One region of the Shewanella spartinae genome, then DNA from elsewhere that is predicted to be linked to it. Evidence: riboswitches for the same ligand, from Rfam matches in the RefSeq annotation. Region 1 holds a riboswitch; the other holds the start of a gene.
What was found. A riboswitch is a leader RNA that binds a small molecule or an ion and turns the genes downstream of it on or off. The one in region 1 is predicted to bind thiamine pyrophosphate.
Positions count from the first base shown of each region.

Region 2: another riboswitch for thiamine pyrophosphate. It lies ahead of thiC (phosphomethylpyrimidine synthase ThiC); the one in region 1 lies ahead of K0I31_RS08955 (TonB-dependent receptor).

Region 1 is NZ_CP080418.1:1,988,377-1,996,240, forward strand. It holds gene K0I31_RS08930 (hypothetical protein) at 1-437, shown strand, start outside; gene hinT (purine nucleoside phosphoramidase) at 697-1,047, shown strand; gene K0I31_RS08940 (PaaI family thioesterase) at 1,078-1,575, shown strand; gene K0I31_RS08945 (PaaI family thioesterase) at 1,572-2,036, shown strand; gene K0I31_RS08950 (YcfL family putative periplasmic lipoprotein) at 2,068-2,457, shown strand; TPP riboswitch at 2,586-2,706, shown strand; gene K0I31_RS08955 (TonB-dependent receptor) at 2,779-4,920, shown strand; gene K0I31_RS08960 (YkoF family thiamine/hydroxymethylpyrimidine-binding protein) at 4,985-5,245, shown strand; gene pnuC (nicotinamide riboside transporter PnuC) at 5,452-6,099, shown strand; gene K0I31_RS08970 (phosphotransferase) at 6,139-7,266, shown strand; gene K0I31_RS08975 (HvfX family Cu-binding RiPP maturation protein) at 7,539-7,864, shown strand, end outside.
Region 2 is NZ_CP080418.1:2,458,442-2,466,305, forward strand. It holds gene thiC (phosphomethylpyrimidine synthase ThiC) at 1-1,524, opposite strand, end outside; TPP riboswitch at 1,705-1,803, opposite strand; gene K0I31_RS10985 (hypothetical protein) at 1,950-2,819, opposite strand; gene trhA (PAQR family membrane homeostasis protein TrhA) at 3,388-4,098, shown strand; gene K0I31_RS10995 (DTW domain-containing protein) at 4,072-4,623, opposite strand; gene K0I31_RS11000 (error-prone DNA polymerase) at 4,796-7,864, opposite strand, start outside.

The DNA of each region.
Region 1 (7,864 bases):
TAGAAACCCATGTATTACCTAAGTCTTTATCTTTAGCCAAGGATTATGTGCTTTTTGCCGATAGGCAACATGGGCTACTAAAAGTCATCATGACAAGCAGAAATTATGGACTGTATGATGATGACTATAAAGAAGATTTCAATTTTATTAAGCAATCGCTGATCGATTCGGGTTATCAGACCACAGAGTTCATTGGCAGTGAGATGAGCTCTTATAAATGTGTGTTGCAGGGTAGCTGCTACGGCAAGCGCTGGTATGGCTTTACCGACGATGGCACCAATGTGGCGCTAGAGCAGGTGGCCAAGACCCGCCAAGATGCCTATCTCAAGCTGACATTCAAGGCGCCCAAGCTACTGCAGATCGAAGCCGAGCGCGAGGATCTCAAGCAGCTCAAACAGCAAGATAAGATGAACAGCGATAGATTAGCATTCGATTAAATAGTCGCTAACATCGATGTGGTGAGCGCCCGTGTTCAGTGCCGTGCCGCTAATTACGCTGCCTACTCTCATTGCGCCCACTTTTCATAGTGCCCACTTGTCATAGGGCCCACTTGGTTATTCAGGTGGGCTCTTTCATTCTCCGAGCTAAAAAATCATCACTCGTTGTTTGAGTTAACTCCTTTATTTATATGATGGATCACAAACAGCTTATTTGTGAGTATACTGACAGGATTAACGTCATATCGAGGATAGTGCAATGGCCGAAGAGACCATTTTCAGTAAAATAATTAGACGCGAAATTCCCGCCGACATCCTGTACCAAGATGAACTGGTCACCGCCTTTCGAGACATTCAGCCTAAGGCGCCAACCCATATTCTGATCATCCCCAATCACCTGATCCCGACGGTTAACGATGTCAAGGCATCGGACGAGAAGGCCTTGGGCCGCATGATGACGGTAGCGGCCAAGCTGGCCGATGAAGCAGGCATCGCAGAGGATGGGTATCGTCTCATCATGAACTGCAATAAGCATGGTGGTCAGGAAGTCTTCCATATCCATATGCACCTGTTAGGCGGTGATTTCCTGGGGCCGCTAGTGTCGCGTTAATCCCAGACGATTCTTGGACTGTGTAGAGTAATGAAGACAAACCCTGATTTTTTCCCGCTGACAGACTTGGCGACCCGCTTCGTCGGTCAGCTAGTGCAGTGTCGCCGACTTGGGCTCAGTGTGCTCGAAGCCAGCGAGCAGCATGTGCTGATCGAGCTGCCCTATAGCAGTGAGCTTATCGGTTACCCAGACACAGGCGTGATACATGGCGGGGTGATCACCACCCTGATGGACACCGCCTGCGGCACTGCCGTGGTCTGCAATATCTTCGATAAGTACAAGTCGCTGGAGTTGTCGCCGACGCTGGATCTGCGGGTCGACTACATGAAACCTGCCGAGCCCAACAAGAGCGTCTATGGGTTCGCCGAGTGTTACAAGCTCTCCTCGAGCGTGGCCTTTACCCGCGCCATCGCCTATCAGGATTCTATCGACGATCCTATCGCCCATGCGGTGGGCTCTTTCATGCGTATCAGCCCCGAGATGGTGGGTGACGCCTTCAGACAGGCCTTGATGGGAGAGGGGAAATGATCATGGTCACGCCAGAAGCCAATCAGGCATTAAACGTTAAAGATATCGTCAAGAAGGCCACGGAGCTTAACGATTTTGGTCACCTGCTGGCGCATGTTCCTTATGCTAAGTTTATCGGCATGCAGGTGGCGCGCTTCGGCGACGAGCTGGTGTTTCAGCTACCGAAGAAAGATGAGAATATCGGTAACCCAACCCTGCCGGCCATTCATGGCGGGGTGATCGCCGGGTTCATGGAAATGTCGGCGATCGTGCAGCTGATGGTTTTTATGCAGACCACCAAAGTGCCAAAAATTGTCGATTTCTCAATTGATTACCTGAGGGCGGGCCACCATAGAGATAGCTTCGCCGAGTGTAAGATCACCCGTCAGGGACGCCGCGTGGCGAACGTAAACATCAACTGCTGGCAAACCAACCGTAAGGCCTTGATTGCCACCGCCCGCGCTCATTTTCTGATTGAATAGACATTAAGGTGTAAGCGTAAGGAGAATAGTGATGAACAAAGGATTAGTGTTAGGCTGCTTGTTGCTGGGACTGAGCGCCTGTGCGCCCCATACCGGCGGCATCATGACCAGCTCCACCGGTGAGGTGCGGGTCGATAACGGCTCCTTCCACTCAGATGTGGATGTCAGCGCGGTGACCACCCAAGCCGAGGCGGGTTTCCTGCGGGCGCGCGGCACCATCATCAGTAAGTCACCAAAGGATCAGCGCCTGCAATATAAGTTCACCTGGTATGATGTCAATGGCGCGACGGTAGAGGATGAGGGGGTGAGTTGGAAGTCCCTTAAGCTTCACGGCAAACAGCAGATGCAGGTGACGGCGCTGTCCCCAAATGCCACCGCGGTGCGTTGTGAACTCTATGTGCGCGAGGCCATCTCCAATTAAAAATCGCATTCAGGAATGAGTCGAGCGAATGATTTGATGAAAACGTCAGCAATGCTGGCGTTTTTTTATGGATCACGCGCAAATATTGCGTTAAATATGTCAACTCTTTGTATGAGTCATGTATAATCGGCCTCGCCAAGGGGTGTTAACGCCAAGCCATAGCTTAGCGATTGACTGAGATGTCCGCGGGACAAACCCTTAGAACCTGATCCGGCTAATACCGGCGTAGGAATGGGCCACATCACTAGATTTAATACAATCTGTCTGTGCATTCTTTCTCGCTTTCTTAAGTGCCGGATCTCAATATTGATTTGAGGTCCTATGTTTACATTAAAATCTTATTCACCCATCGCCCTTGCCGTTGCGGCGGCGTTAACTCATACCAGCCTGATGGCGAGCGATACGCCGCCAGCCAACGACGAGATGGAAGTGATAGTCGTCACCTCCGATTTTCGCCAGTCTAGCCTGGACAAGATGCCCTCTAGCATCAGCGTCATAGATCAACAGCAGATCGAGGACGAGGGCGCCCAGCACTTTGAAGACGTACTCAACGGCATTGCCAATTTTAACTGGTCTGGCGGTAGCTCGCGGGCCAAATATTTCCAGATCCGCGGTGTGGGCGAGCAGGAGGAGTATCAGGGCGCACCTAACTCTTCGGTTGGCTACATCATAGACGACATCGACATGTCGGGCCTTGGGATGATCTCCAGCATGTATGATCTGCAGCAGGTCGAGGTGCTTCGCGGGCCACAGGGCACGCGCTATGGCGCCAACGCCTTAGCCGGTCTTATCTATCTTAAGAGTAACGATCCTACCTCGGTATTCGAGCATGGCGCCGAGCTGCAACTGGGTGACGATAACCTGCGCACCTATAGCGGCTTCAGCTCAGGTCCATTGAGTGATTCGGGCAAGCTCTTGTACCGCGTATCGCTGCAGCAACATGAGCAGAACGGCTATCGCGACAACCTTTACCTGGGCCGCGACGACACTAACGGCAGAGATGAATTTACCGGTCGCATTAAGCTGCGCTGGTATGCCACTGACGATTTGGTGGCCGATCTCAGCCTGATGCACGCCGACTTTAACAACGGCTACGATGCCTGGACATTGGACAACAACGGTTTCGATACCCTCACAGATGAGCCGGGTGTCGACAAGCAGCGCACCACGGGTGGCTCGCTTAAGTTGACTTACTCAGGCGCCGACAGCTTCGAGCTGGTCTCACTAAGCTCAATGGCTCAGAGTGATACTCACCACGGCTACGACGGCGACTGGGCCAACCCAGAGTTTTGGGCGGCCCGCAGCTGCGAAGGTGAACCTTGTCAGTACGACTACACCTGGAACAAGCTGGGTGACAGAACCACGCTGTCTCAGGAGTTTCGTCTGAGCTCTACCGAGGCGGGGCGTATCTTCGATGGCAGCACCGACTGGTTGGTGGGCGTCTATGGTCTGAGACTCACCGAAGACAACGACACGCTCGAAGTCTATAACGGCTGGGAAGATAGACTCCTGGCCGAATATGAAGCGACTAACTTGGCAGTTTTTGCCCAGTTAGACAGCGACTTAGGCAATGGTTATGCGTTGTCAGTGGGTGCCCGTTTGGAGCGCCGTGAGAGCGACTACAGCGACTCGGATAAAGATGCCTTCGAGCCCTCAGAGAACATGTGGGGCGGTCATATTGCCCTGAGCAAGACACTCAGTCCAGGTCAACAGGCTTATGCCCGTATCGCCCGTGGCTATAAGGCGGGTGGCTTTAACATGTCGCTGCCGGCTTCACTGAGCGATAAGAAGGAGTTCCAGGCAGAGACTCTGTACAACTATGAGCTGGGCCTCAAGTCGGAGTGGCTAGGTGGCGACGCGACCACACACTTCTCGCTGTTTTACATGGACAGACGCGATCAGCAGGTCTCTGCCTCACAGCAAAACCCTGACGAGCCACAGAAGTTCATCCTCTACGTCGAAAATGCCGGTAGCTCTCACAACTATGGCGCCGAGCTGGAAGCCAACTGGTATGCCACTGATAATATTAAGTTATACGGCACACTGGGCTGGCTAGAGACCGCCTACGGCGATTACGCCTACCAGGATAAGTACGGTGGATTGGTGGATCTCACTGGCCGCGAGCTGGCGCACTCGCCTAATCTTACCTATAGCGCCGGGGCGACCTATCGTAGCGATCTGGGCTGGTTTGCCAACCTAACTACGAGCGGTAAGAGCGAGTTCTACTACTCAGACAGTAACGACTCTAAGTCAGAGCCCTATACTATCTTCAATGCCCGTGTCGGCTACGAGACAGAGACCTGGTCGGCTTATCTCTGGGGACGCAATCTGTTTGATGAGAAGTATGGCGTGCGCGGCTTCTATTTCGGTAACGAGCCGGATAACGGCTGGGCCGATAAGCAATATATCCGCTACGGCGATCCTCGCCAGCTAGGGGTTACGCTTAACGTCAAGTTTATGTAATTGGTTTTTTGCTGGTGCTAATTGTTGTTGGGGCGGGCAGGGCTCGCCCCCTTAAGGAGTTAAGATGAAATTAACCGCTGAAATCAGCATGTATCCCCTGAAGGATAGCTATATCGATCCCATCAAGTGGTTCATCGGCCGGGTTGACACTTACGCCAATATCGAGCGCCGCACCAATGCCATGGCCACTCAGGTGTGCGGCGAATATGGCGAGGTGATGCAGATGTTGGCCACCGAGATGGAAGCCGCTCACGAGAAGTGGGGCAAGGCGGTCTTCGTGGTCAAGTTTATCGGTGGCGAGCTGGACCTGTCCCATCAGGAATAGGGCCTTAAGGCGCAATTATACCAATCACGGTAAGTAAGTGATCAGAAATAGCGTAGGAAAAACGGTCGAGAACAAGGCATAATTTTTCGATAAGTAGTTATTCTACAATCGAAAATAATAACGCCGTTATCGGGCGTTTTAACAAGCTAGCATGACCAGTTATTTACTACGATTGGTATTAATATACGGGGAGCGACACACATCCTATGATAGATTTCTGGTCCGCATTGGTTAGCACCTTGACCCAGACCTTCGAGCAGGCCAATGCCATGACGGCGTGGGAGGCGGTAGCCGTGGTCTTGGCTTTGGCCTATTTGGCGCTGGCGATGCGCGGCAACATTTGGTGCTGGGCGGCGGCCTTTGTCAGCACCGCCATCTACACCTTGCTGTTTTGGGAGGTCTCCCTGCTGATGGAGTCGCTGCTCAACGTCTACTACATGGCGATGGCTGGCTACGGTTTCTGGCTGTGGCGCTATGGCGGCGGTGAAGATCACGGGGTCGAGGTGGTCAGCTGGTCGCTTGGACGGCATCTCTACTTGATCGTCGCGACAACCGTGGTTTCTCTAGTGGTCGGCCATTTGATGGCGACCCACACTCAGGCCTCTTACCCCTATCTGGACGCGGCAACCAGCTGCTTTGCGGTGATGACCACCTATCTGGTGGCGCGCAAGGTACTGGAGAACTGGCTCTACTGGGTGGTTATCGATTTTGTGTCCATCTACCTCTATCTCAACAAGGGACTGATGCTCACCTCTATGCTGTTCATCTTGTATGTAGGCATGGCGATAGGGGGCTATTTCCTATGGCGCACCAGCATGCAGCAGCCAAGTCAGGGTGACTACTCCTATGACTAGGGCGAGTCTTGCGGTACCGTTCGTCGAGGCTGAGATCTGATGTCGGCTGACGGCAGTGCTGACGCGAATAGCACCTTGCTAGCGCGCCTGATAGCCAGCCTTCCCGAGGCGGTTAAGGTGCAGCTCTCTGAGCTTGGCTGTCCACTGGATGAGCGCACACAGATACAGGTGCTCTCGCGGGGACTGAGCAACCAAAACTATCATCTAAGCCGCGATAACCAGCAGCTGGTGTTGCGGGTCAACAGTCAGGCCAGCAGCCAGATCAGCGCCCGCGACCATGAGGTGGCCAACTGGCGCCTGGCAGAAGAGCAAGGCCTCGCGCCAGCGCTCTTGTATGTGGCGCAGGGCAATAGCGTCTATCTCAGCCATTTCATCGACACAGGCGAAGATTGGAGCCGTTTGATGACGGCCAATCCCGCCCATCCCCTGCAGGAAGAGTGCGTCACCCGGCCAGATGCCGAGGGGTTGCTGCTCGAGCTGCTCAAGGGGCTAGCTCAATTGCCGCTGCCGGAGAATCCTATCTCGGTAACAGAGCAGTGGCAGCGCTACATTGGCCAGCTAGAGATGATTGCCGAAAGCCTTGATGCGGCGAGCCTAGATAAAGCCAGTCTTGATGCGGCAGGCAGCAGTGATCTGCCCATATCCTATCAAGTGCCTTGGAAGATGCGATGGCAAGCGCTTAAGGCGCACCAGGGGCGGGTCGATGCCGTGCTCGAGCAGCTTAATGCCTGTGAGTTAGCGCCACAGTATAGCCATAGGGATCTCAACCCCCACAACCTTCTGATGAGCCAGGGGAAGCTCTGGTGTATCGATTATGAATACGCCTGTAGCTCCCACCCCTTGGTGGATCTTGCCAGTGTGCTGGCAACCCACAGACTCTCTAGTGAGCAGCGCCACCGGCTGCTCCTCGGCTACCTGAATGGCCATCCCAAGCTCAACGACAAGGCGCTCGCGGCCATTCCCAGTGCCTTGGCGCTTTACTGGTACTTCGCCGCCTGCTGGGCACTGTTGATGGCGAGCCAGGGCGAGGGCCTATTGAAGCAGACTGTGCAGCAGTCACTGGAGAAGACAGTGCCGCAGAAGCTGAGCGAGTCAGATGCCAGCCTGCCACACAGCGTGAGCGACTACCTGCAATGCTTCGATGACTTCATGGTGCTGGTGGGTTAACGAGCCGTTTTTCGTCCGACTCTGTTTCCGACTTGGTAAATCCGATTCTGTAATTCTGACTCTGTTGATCCGTCAGGGCTAACGTAAGGGTTCTTATTGCGCTTATTTCTCCTCGTTTATTTCAATTCGCCTGTCTCATATTGCCTGTTTCACTTTGCTTGTTTCATCTCGCAAAGGCCATAGCTTTTTTTACCTTTGTTTATTCTTGCTGAAATTTAAATGATTAGCTAAGGGTCTATTAGGTAATGACAAAATAATGAGAGAGTGAGGTTATGCAGAAACTGTACGCTAAATTTACCCAGGGGATCGCCCAGCTCGACGGCGTCGCCGCTTTAGCACTTAGGCTTTATCTGGCGCCCGTGCTGATGCAGGCGGGTTACAACAAGCTGTCGCACTTTAGCGACACGGCGGCCTGGTTTGGTAACGCCGAGTGGGGCCTGGGTCTGCCCATGCCTGAGGTGATGGTGGCCCTGGCGGTCGGCAGCGAGTTTGTCGGTGGCTTCTTGCTGATCTTGGGCTTGGCCACCCGGTTGATCTCCATCCCCTTGATGGTCACCATGGCGGTGGCAGCCTTTAGCGTGCACTGGAAAAACGGCTG
Region 2 (7,864 bases), 470 kb from region 1:
CTGCTTAACATCTTCCTTGTTTGGCAGACCAAGATGCTCCTTGGGCGTTACGTAGCAAAGCATGGCGCAGCCATACCAGGCGATCATCGCCGCCCCTATGCCAGAGGTGAAGTGATCATAGCCTGGAGCAATGTCGGTAGTCTGAGGGCCTAAGGTGTAAAACGGCGCTTCGTCACATAGCTCGAGCTGCTTTTCCATGTTCTCCTTAATCAGCTGCATCGGGATATGACCCGGCCCTTCTATGATGGTCTGCACGTCATACTGCCAGGCCTTCTTAACCAGCTCGCCTAAGGTTTCCAGCTCGGCAAACTGCGCCTCGTCGTTAGCATCGGCGATGGAGCCTGGACGCATGCCATCACCCAGCGAGAGGGAGACATCGTAGGCGGCGCACAGCTGGCAGATCTCATCGAAATGCTCATAGAGGAAGTTTTCCTTGTGATGAGAGAGGCACCACTTGGCCATGATGGAGCCACCGCGAGAGACGATGCCAGTGAGGCGCTTAGCCGTCATAGGCACATAACGCAGGAGGACACCGGCGTGAATGGTAAAGTAATCCACCCCCTGCTCCGCCTGCTCGATCAGGGTATCTCTGAAGATCTCCCAGGTAAGATCTTCGGCGACGCCATTGACCTTCTCCAGCGCCTGATAGATGGGCACAGTCCCGATGGGCACCGGCGAGTTACGTATGATCCACTCGCGGGTCTCGTGGATATAACGACCGGTCGAGAGATCCATCACGGTATCTGCGCCCCAACGGGTGGCCCACACCAGCTTCTCCACCTCCTCTTCGATAGAAGAGGTAACCGCCGAGTTACCTATGTTGGCGTTGACCTTCACCAGGAAATTACGGCCGATGATCATAGGTTCGGCCTCGGGGTGGTTGATGTTAAGCGGTAAGATTGCCCGGCCCGCCGCCAACTCCTGACGCACAAACTCTGGTGTGATGGGCTCACCTAGCTTGGCACCAAAACTCTCGCCCGGCGCGCGCTGATTGAGCACCTCTTCGCTCACTGTCTCGCGAGCCATATTCTCACGCAGGGCCACATACTCCATCTCTGGGGTGATGATGCCGCGTCTGGCGTAGTGCATCTGAGTCACTACTCTGCCTTCAAGGGCGCGTATTGGCTTGGGCAGCAGCTCAAATCTCAGATGATCCAGCCCCTCATCGGCCAGACGCTGCTGGGTAAAACCTGAGCTGACCTGCTCGAGTTCTTGGGTATCGCCACGCTCAGCGATCCACTCGCTGCGCAGCTTAACAAGACCACGACGCACATCGATATCGGCCTCGGGATCTGAATAGGGCCCGGCGCAGTCATAGACTGTGATGGGGGCATTCTTCTCATAGACAGGCGCCTCAGCCGTGCCGCCAATCAGGGTGTCTGACTGAAAGATCTGCCGCATGGCGACCTTGAGATCCGGCCTGCTGCCGCTTAGGTAAAATTTTTGCGAATTAGGGTGTTGTAAGGGTTTTAGGTTATCGATAAAGGCCTGGGCCTCTGCTCGCATTTCACGACGTGTTGACATAAGCAATCTCACTATAGGGTTAGATGAAGTTGCTTGTCTGGAGAAGTTTGGCGTTGAGGGCATTGAGCCGGGCCAGATAATGGCCTGATTCAAAAATATGCTGGGTGTCACTGGGATTTAACTCGCCAAATTTGCGGCGATTTTAATCCCATTGGCCGATAAAAAACGGCGGGACACTAAGGTCATATTATGCTTGTTTCCTTCGCAGGGACTAACCTGATCAGGTTCAACGGATCCCGAATAAACGGTCTCAGCCTAATGGCACTCCGACAAGAGGGGCTCAGTATAGACATAAGGGAGTGAGGGTGGCAAGCCCCTTTAAACTCTAGCTGAAATCAAATTAATCGAAACAAATAATAAAATAAAATCAATAAATTGTATAAAATAAAAGTATCATGGTAATTTAAGCCTGAAAATATATCACACTAGTTTTTATCTTTAATCTCTACTCCCATCATACTCAGATGCTTATCAAGGGAGTCTTTAATCGCCTGTTTCACCTTATCGCCACCACACTTAAAGGGGAAGCCTAAGTTTTCCCCGTGGGGGTTAATTGGTGTCGCCACACTCACCACGCGATAACAGGTATCCCCTATCTTGACGATGCGATTGGGATCCACCTTGCTGTCTAAGGTGATTGCCGTCTCATACTCGTTCTCCTTAGGTAGGGCTAACACCCTCATCTTGCCATTCATCTCGCTCATCGACTTTTTCTGGGTGGCCTTGTCGGCGGCGTGCTCGACTAGCTTATCCAGCTGTGCCTGCCTGTATCTCGCCATATAATCGCCAGTTGCAGCGCTTACCGCTCCCGAGTCTGCTGCCGCGCTGCTCTCCAGATTAAGACCTTTCGCACCATCGAAGGAGAATGCTTCATTCTCTTTCTGAGTATCAGCGGGAGCCTCGATTTTAGAGACGATGTTAGACTCGGATAGCTCAACTGCTGGCTCAAGGGCAGGATCAACACTTGCTTGGGTAACATTAGGCTGGAAACGAGTAACTTGAGTCGCTGACGCCCCCTTCTCAGGACTCGACTTAATCGGAGCGGCACTTTGCTGAGCAGAAACCGGCGCCAGATTGTCCTCTGTCACTTCAACACTTTGATTAAGCGTATCTTGCTTTGACGCGTTTTGATTTGACTGGCTCGTCAGCGGCGCGTTTACTGGTACCTCGGCAGGGCGAGATTTGGCCTTCATGGCGTCAAACTCTGCCTGAGTCAGCATATAGGCGCTGATGGCCTGCTTGTCTCGCTTAATTGATTCCTGAGCTAAATATGGCCCCTTAAACTGCCAACTCAATAAAGCCAGCAACACAAGGTGCGCCAGCAAGACGACCAAGAAGAGTGACAGATCTTTCCAGCCAATCCTTGCAGCTATAGCGATAGATAGTGGGCCTTCAAGAGGTGCGTTAGGAACAAGCTCCTTAAGCGAAAGTTCCTCAAGCGAAAGCTCCTTAACCAAAAGCTCCTCAGCATGAGCGCCTTGCCCGGCGTGCTCACTCGCCAAAGGCTCTCTCGCTAATGGAGCGTAGACGAGATGACAGAAGGCCAATTGCTCGACATCAATATCAGCATTAAGGTTTAGATTAAGATTGAGGTCAAGCCAGGAAGATTGACTATCCTTAGGGGGCACTCGCAATAGCAACTCATCCTTTCCTTAGGAAACTTAGCATTTTAGAGAAGAAGAGAAGCTATTAGTTCAATCAAGGATAGATAGTGGACAGCGTTAAATTTAAAAAATAATAAATTCAATTGCTAACAAAACAAAATCCAAATTAGGCGTACACATGTACGCCTAACTATTTCTTTTGTACCAGCATGCTGTTAGACTCACCATTAACGAGGTCTAACCAGTTTTAGAGAGTCTAATGCCACCACAATCCCTGCCCCCACAAACCATACAGCCCCAAGAGATCGGCCTGAATAGTCAGCCCAGCTTTGCTGCTACGGCCGCTCCCTATAGCCGCGCAGAAGAGCTGGCAAACGCCCTCAGCCATGGCCTGGGTGTGATTGCCGGTATTCTGGCGCTGGCGTTTTCACTGCATAAGGGATGGGACAGGCTCACCGATCTTCAACTTGGCGGATTGGCACTCTATTGTTTGAGCATCATACTCCTGTTTCTCTGCTCAACGCTCTATCACAGCGTCTCGGCACCTAAGTTAAAGCATAAACTCAAGATAGCCGATCACTGCGCCATCTATCTGTTGATCGCCGGCACCTACACGCCGCTGATGCAGATCCTGCTCGACAGTGTCGAGGCCGATGCCATTCTCATCGCCATCTGGGGTCTGGCCCTAGGCGGGATCCTGTTTAAGACGCTGTTTATTCACCGCTTCAAGATCTTTAGCCTAGTGCTCTATCTGGTGATGGGCTGGTTGTGTGTCATAGTGATGAAGCAGCTGCTTGCAGCCATGAGTCCACTAGGGTTTAAGCTCCTCTTGGCTGGCGGAATTTTTTACAGCGTCGGGGTGATCTTCTATGTGGGTAAACGCATTCCCTATAATCACGCCATCTGGCATCTGTTTGTCCTCGCAGGCGCCCTCAGCCACTTCCTATGCGTCTATCTGACGGTGATCTAACATAAAGAGATCAAACGCCTCATCGAGCTGCTGTGCCTCTTGGCTCATCCCTAAACTGTGCATCAGGCTAATGATGCACTCTATGGTGCACAGACCTTGAGATAATTGATTCCGCCTTAGGCGATAGCGTGACGGTTCGCTCTCCTGCAGCGTCAGCCTTCTCGCCGCTTGCAGATAGGGGCTCTGACGCATCATCTTTCTGGCCTCCTGCCAGGTGGCATCGAGAATGATCACCTGACGCATGCCCTGCTCCCCATCCTTTTTAAGCTGAAGTTGCTCGGGCGTGATAGCCTGATTCACGCTCGAGCCCATTCTCGAACCAGAGTCCGTCTCATCTGCATCGTACTCCTTTGGAAAGAGCAGCAGAGCTTCACCCGATTCACAGGCCTGTTTTAACGCCTCATCGGGCGTAACCCGTGACCAGGGCACACGGCGACACAGCTCAGGGAATGCGGCTAACGCCAGCTGGCCTGTGTTACTGGGACGATCGTACTCCCGCTCGTGCGTTAACAAGACAAACTTCACCCTTTCTCTCCCCGTCATTTTGCTGGTATTTGGAGCCTAAACTCACGCCTATCGTTAAACCAAAGGCGATGAGTATACCTCAAAGGACTAGGGCTAGAACGAGGACAATGACAGGAACAACCCGAGTAGGCCTGTTGTGGCTCGCCCGGATGACATGATTAACGTGCGACCACTAACGAAAGTCCCGCGAGCTCGATTCAAAATCATTCACCAGAGCCGATAGATCGTCCAGTCTACCCGCGATAACATGTGACACGCCAGACTGGGTCTCAAGCACCCCTGTTACCTTTAAAATTTTTGATGTCAAAAATGGCTGACGCTGCGCCCTGGCCGTGGCGCTCCAGACGATCACATTGATGTTGCCCGTCTCATCTTCTAAGGTCACGAAGGTGACCCCTGAGGCGGTACCTGGACGCTGACGCCCCACCACCACGCCCGCCACATGCACAAGTTGCCCATGACGACAATCGGCTAACTCACTGGCACGGCGACAGCCCACAAATGGCGCCAACCCTCTGAGCTGAGCCATCACATGGCGCCCCAGGCTGAGCCCCAGATGGCGATAGTCGCTGTGCATGGCTGCCATCTCACTTGGAGGCGGCAACACCACCTCACTGGCGACAGCTGGTAAGTCATCGAACAGCGGAAGACTCGGCTGATAGGCACTGAGTTGCCAGCGCGCCTGATACCTATGCCCGGCCAGCGTCAACAGGGCATCTGCACTAGCCAGCAAGGTCAGACAGCCCTGAGATAAACCTAGCTCATAGAGCTGCTCGACCCGGGTAAAGCCGCCTTCGGGGCGCGCTTCGATAAGGGTCTTGATCTCCTCCAGCCTGAGTCCCTTCACTTGCCTAAAGCCCAGGCGTATCGCAGGCTGCTCAACCTCCACTAGGGTCACCAGGCTACTATCCCATTCACTGTGATTGACGCACACCGGTAGCACCATAACGTCGTGGCGCTGCACATCCTGAATAAGCTGCGACGGGCTATAGAAGCCCATGGGTTGGCTGTTAAGCAAGGCGCAGCAGAAGGCCGCCGGATAATGATGTTTAAGATAGGCCGACACATAGGCCAGCAGGGCAAAGCTGGCCGAATGCGACTCGGGAAAGCCATACTCACCAAAGCCTTTGATCTGCCTGTAGATCTGTTCGGCGAATGTTTGGCTGTACCCCCGCGCCGCCATCCCCTGAAGCAGTTTAACCTCAAACTTTTCCAGCTCACCGGTACGCTTCCAACTCGCCATCGCCCGGCGAAGCTGATCCGCCTCGCCGCCACTGAACCCCGCGGCCACCATGGCCAGCTGGATCACCTGCTCCTGAAAGATAGGTACCCCCATGGTACGGGACAGCACGGACTCGACCGCCGGGCTGGGATATTCCACCGCCTCCAGACCATCCCGCCTTCTCAGATAGGGATGTACCATGTCCCCCTGAATTGGCCCTGGCCTAACGATGGCGATCTGCACTACCAGATCGTAATAGCAAGCTGGCTTCAGCCTTGGCAGCATGGCGCTCTGCGCCCGGGACTCGACCTGAAACACCCCTATGCTGTCGCCCGCCTGCAACATGTAATAAACCTCGGCCTCTTCCCATACCACATCGGCCATGGAAAAGACTTGCTCTGGGCCGCTCAGCAAGGCGAAGGTCTTACGGATCGCGGTTAGCATCCCCAGGGCGAGGATATCCACCTTTAACAGCCCCAGGCTCTCCAGGTCATCCTTATCCCACTGGATCACGGTGCGATCCGCCATGGCCGCATTTTCAATGGGAACCAATTCAGACAAGGGCCCTGCCGAGATGATAAAGCCTCCCACGTGCTGAGACAGATGGCGGGGAAAACCGATCAGCGTCTGCACCAAGGGCAGCAACATGCGCCCGCGCCCAGCCTCTGGCAACATGGCGGCAAGCTGAGTCGTCCAGTGATGCTTGGGATCCCGGCGATCGATATTTTTAATCATCAGGGCTACCTGCTCGGCATCTATCCCCAGCGCCTTGCCCACATCCCCCATGGCACTCTTGAAGCGATAACAGATCACCGCCGCGGCCAACGCCGTACGCTCACGACCATATTTGCGGTAGATGTACTGAATCACCTCCTCGCGCCGCTCATGCTCGAAGTCCACGTCGATATCTGGCGGCTCGTTGCGCTCCTTGGAGATGAAACGTTCGAACAACATGTTGATCTTAGTGGGATCCACCTCTGTGATCCCCAGGCAATAACAGACCACAGAGTTGGCCGCCGAGCCCCTTCCCTGATAGAGGATTTGCTGAGACTTGGCGAAACAGACGATGTCATAGATGGTCAGAAAGAAATACTCATAGGCCATCGCCGCGATCAGCTCTAGCTCCTTCTCATACTGCGCCTTCACCCTATCGGGCACCCCGTCGGGGAAGCGGCGTCTGGCGCCTTCACGCACCGCCTGCGCCAGATAATCGCTGGCCTGCATGCCGGCGGGTACCACCTCGGCCGGGTACTCATACTTGAGCTCATCCAAAGAGAAATGGCAGCGACGTGCCAGAGCCAGGCCGTTATTGATCCACTCCTGTGGATAACGTTTACGCTGCGCTGCAATCGGCTTGAGGCTAGCCTCGGCGTTGATGGAGCATAGCGCCGCGCCGCTGTCGAGATCCCGACCATGGGCGATACAAGTTAAAATATCCAGCAGCGGCTGACGCTCCGCCTCGTGCATGCGCACGCCACCGGCCGCCACGCAGGGGATCTCCTGAGCCTGACTCAGCCATTGCCACTGCTGCAGATTAAGGGCCTCTCCCGGCAGTAAGAGCCGCTCCATCAGCAGATGCAGGCGGTCCGGGAAGGCTACAACCAGCCGTGAGGCGATGCTCGCGATGTGCTCACGATAACGGGACAACAGATTAGGCTCATCGCTCTGTGCCACACTCCCCTTTGCCGTATCGCCCCCAGCCATCTCACTCTCTGCCGTATCGTTTACGGCCAAGCCACTCCTTGCCTCATCACTCCTTGCCTCATCACTCCTTGCCTCGCCACTCCTTGCCTCGCCACTCCTTGCCTCGCCAGCCAGCCTGAACTGCGCCAGCGTGGGCGGGCGCCACAGCAGCAGGCTCTGCTGCTGAGCCAAGATAGCCTCCAGGCTCGCCCGGTACTCACCCTTGCCCTGGCTTCGCCTGGCGTTGGTGATCAGGGCGCTGATCTCACCATAGGCGAGACGGCAAGGCGCCAGCAGCACGAACAACCCCTCATCGAGATGAAACTCTGCGCCCAA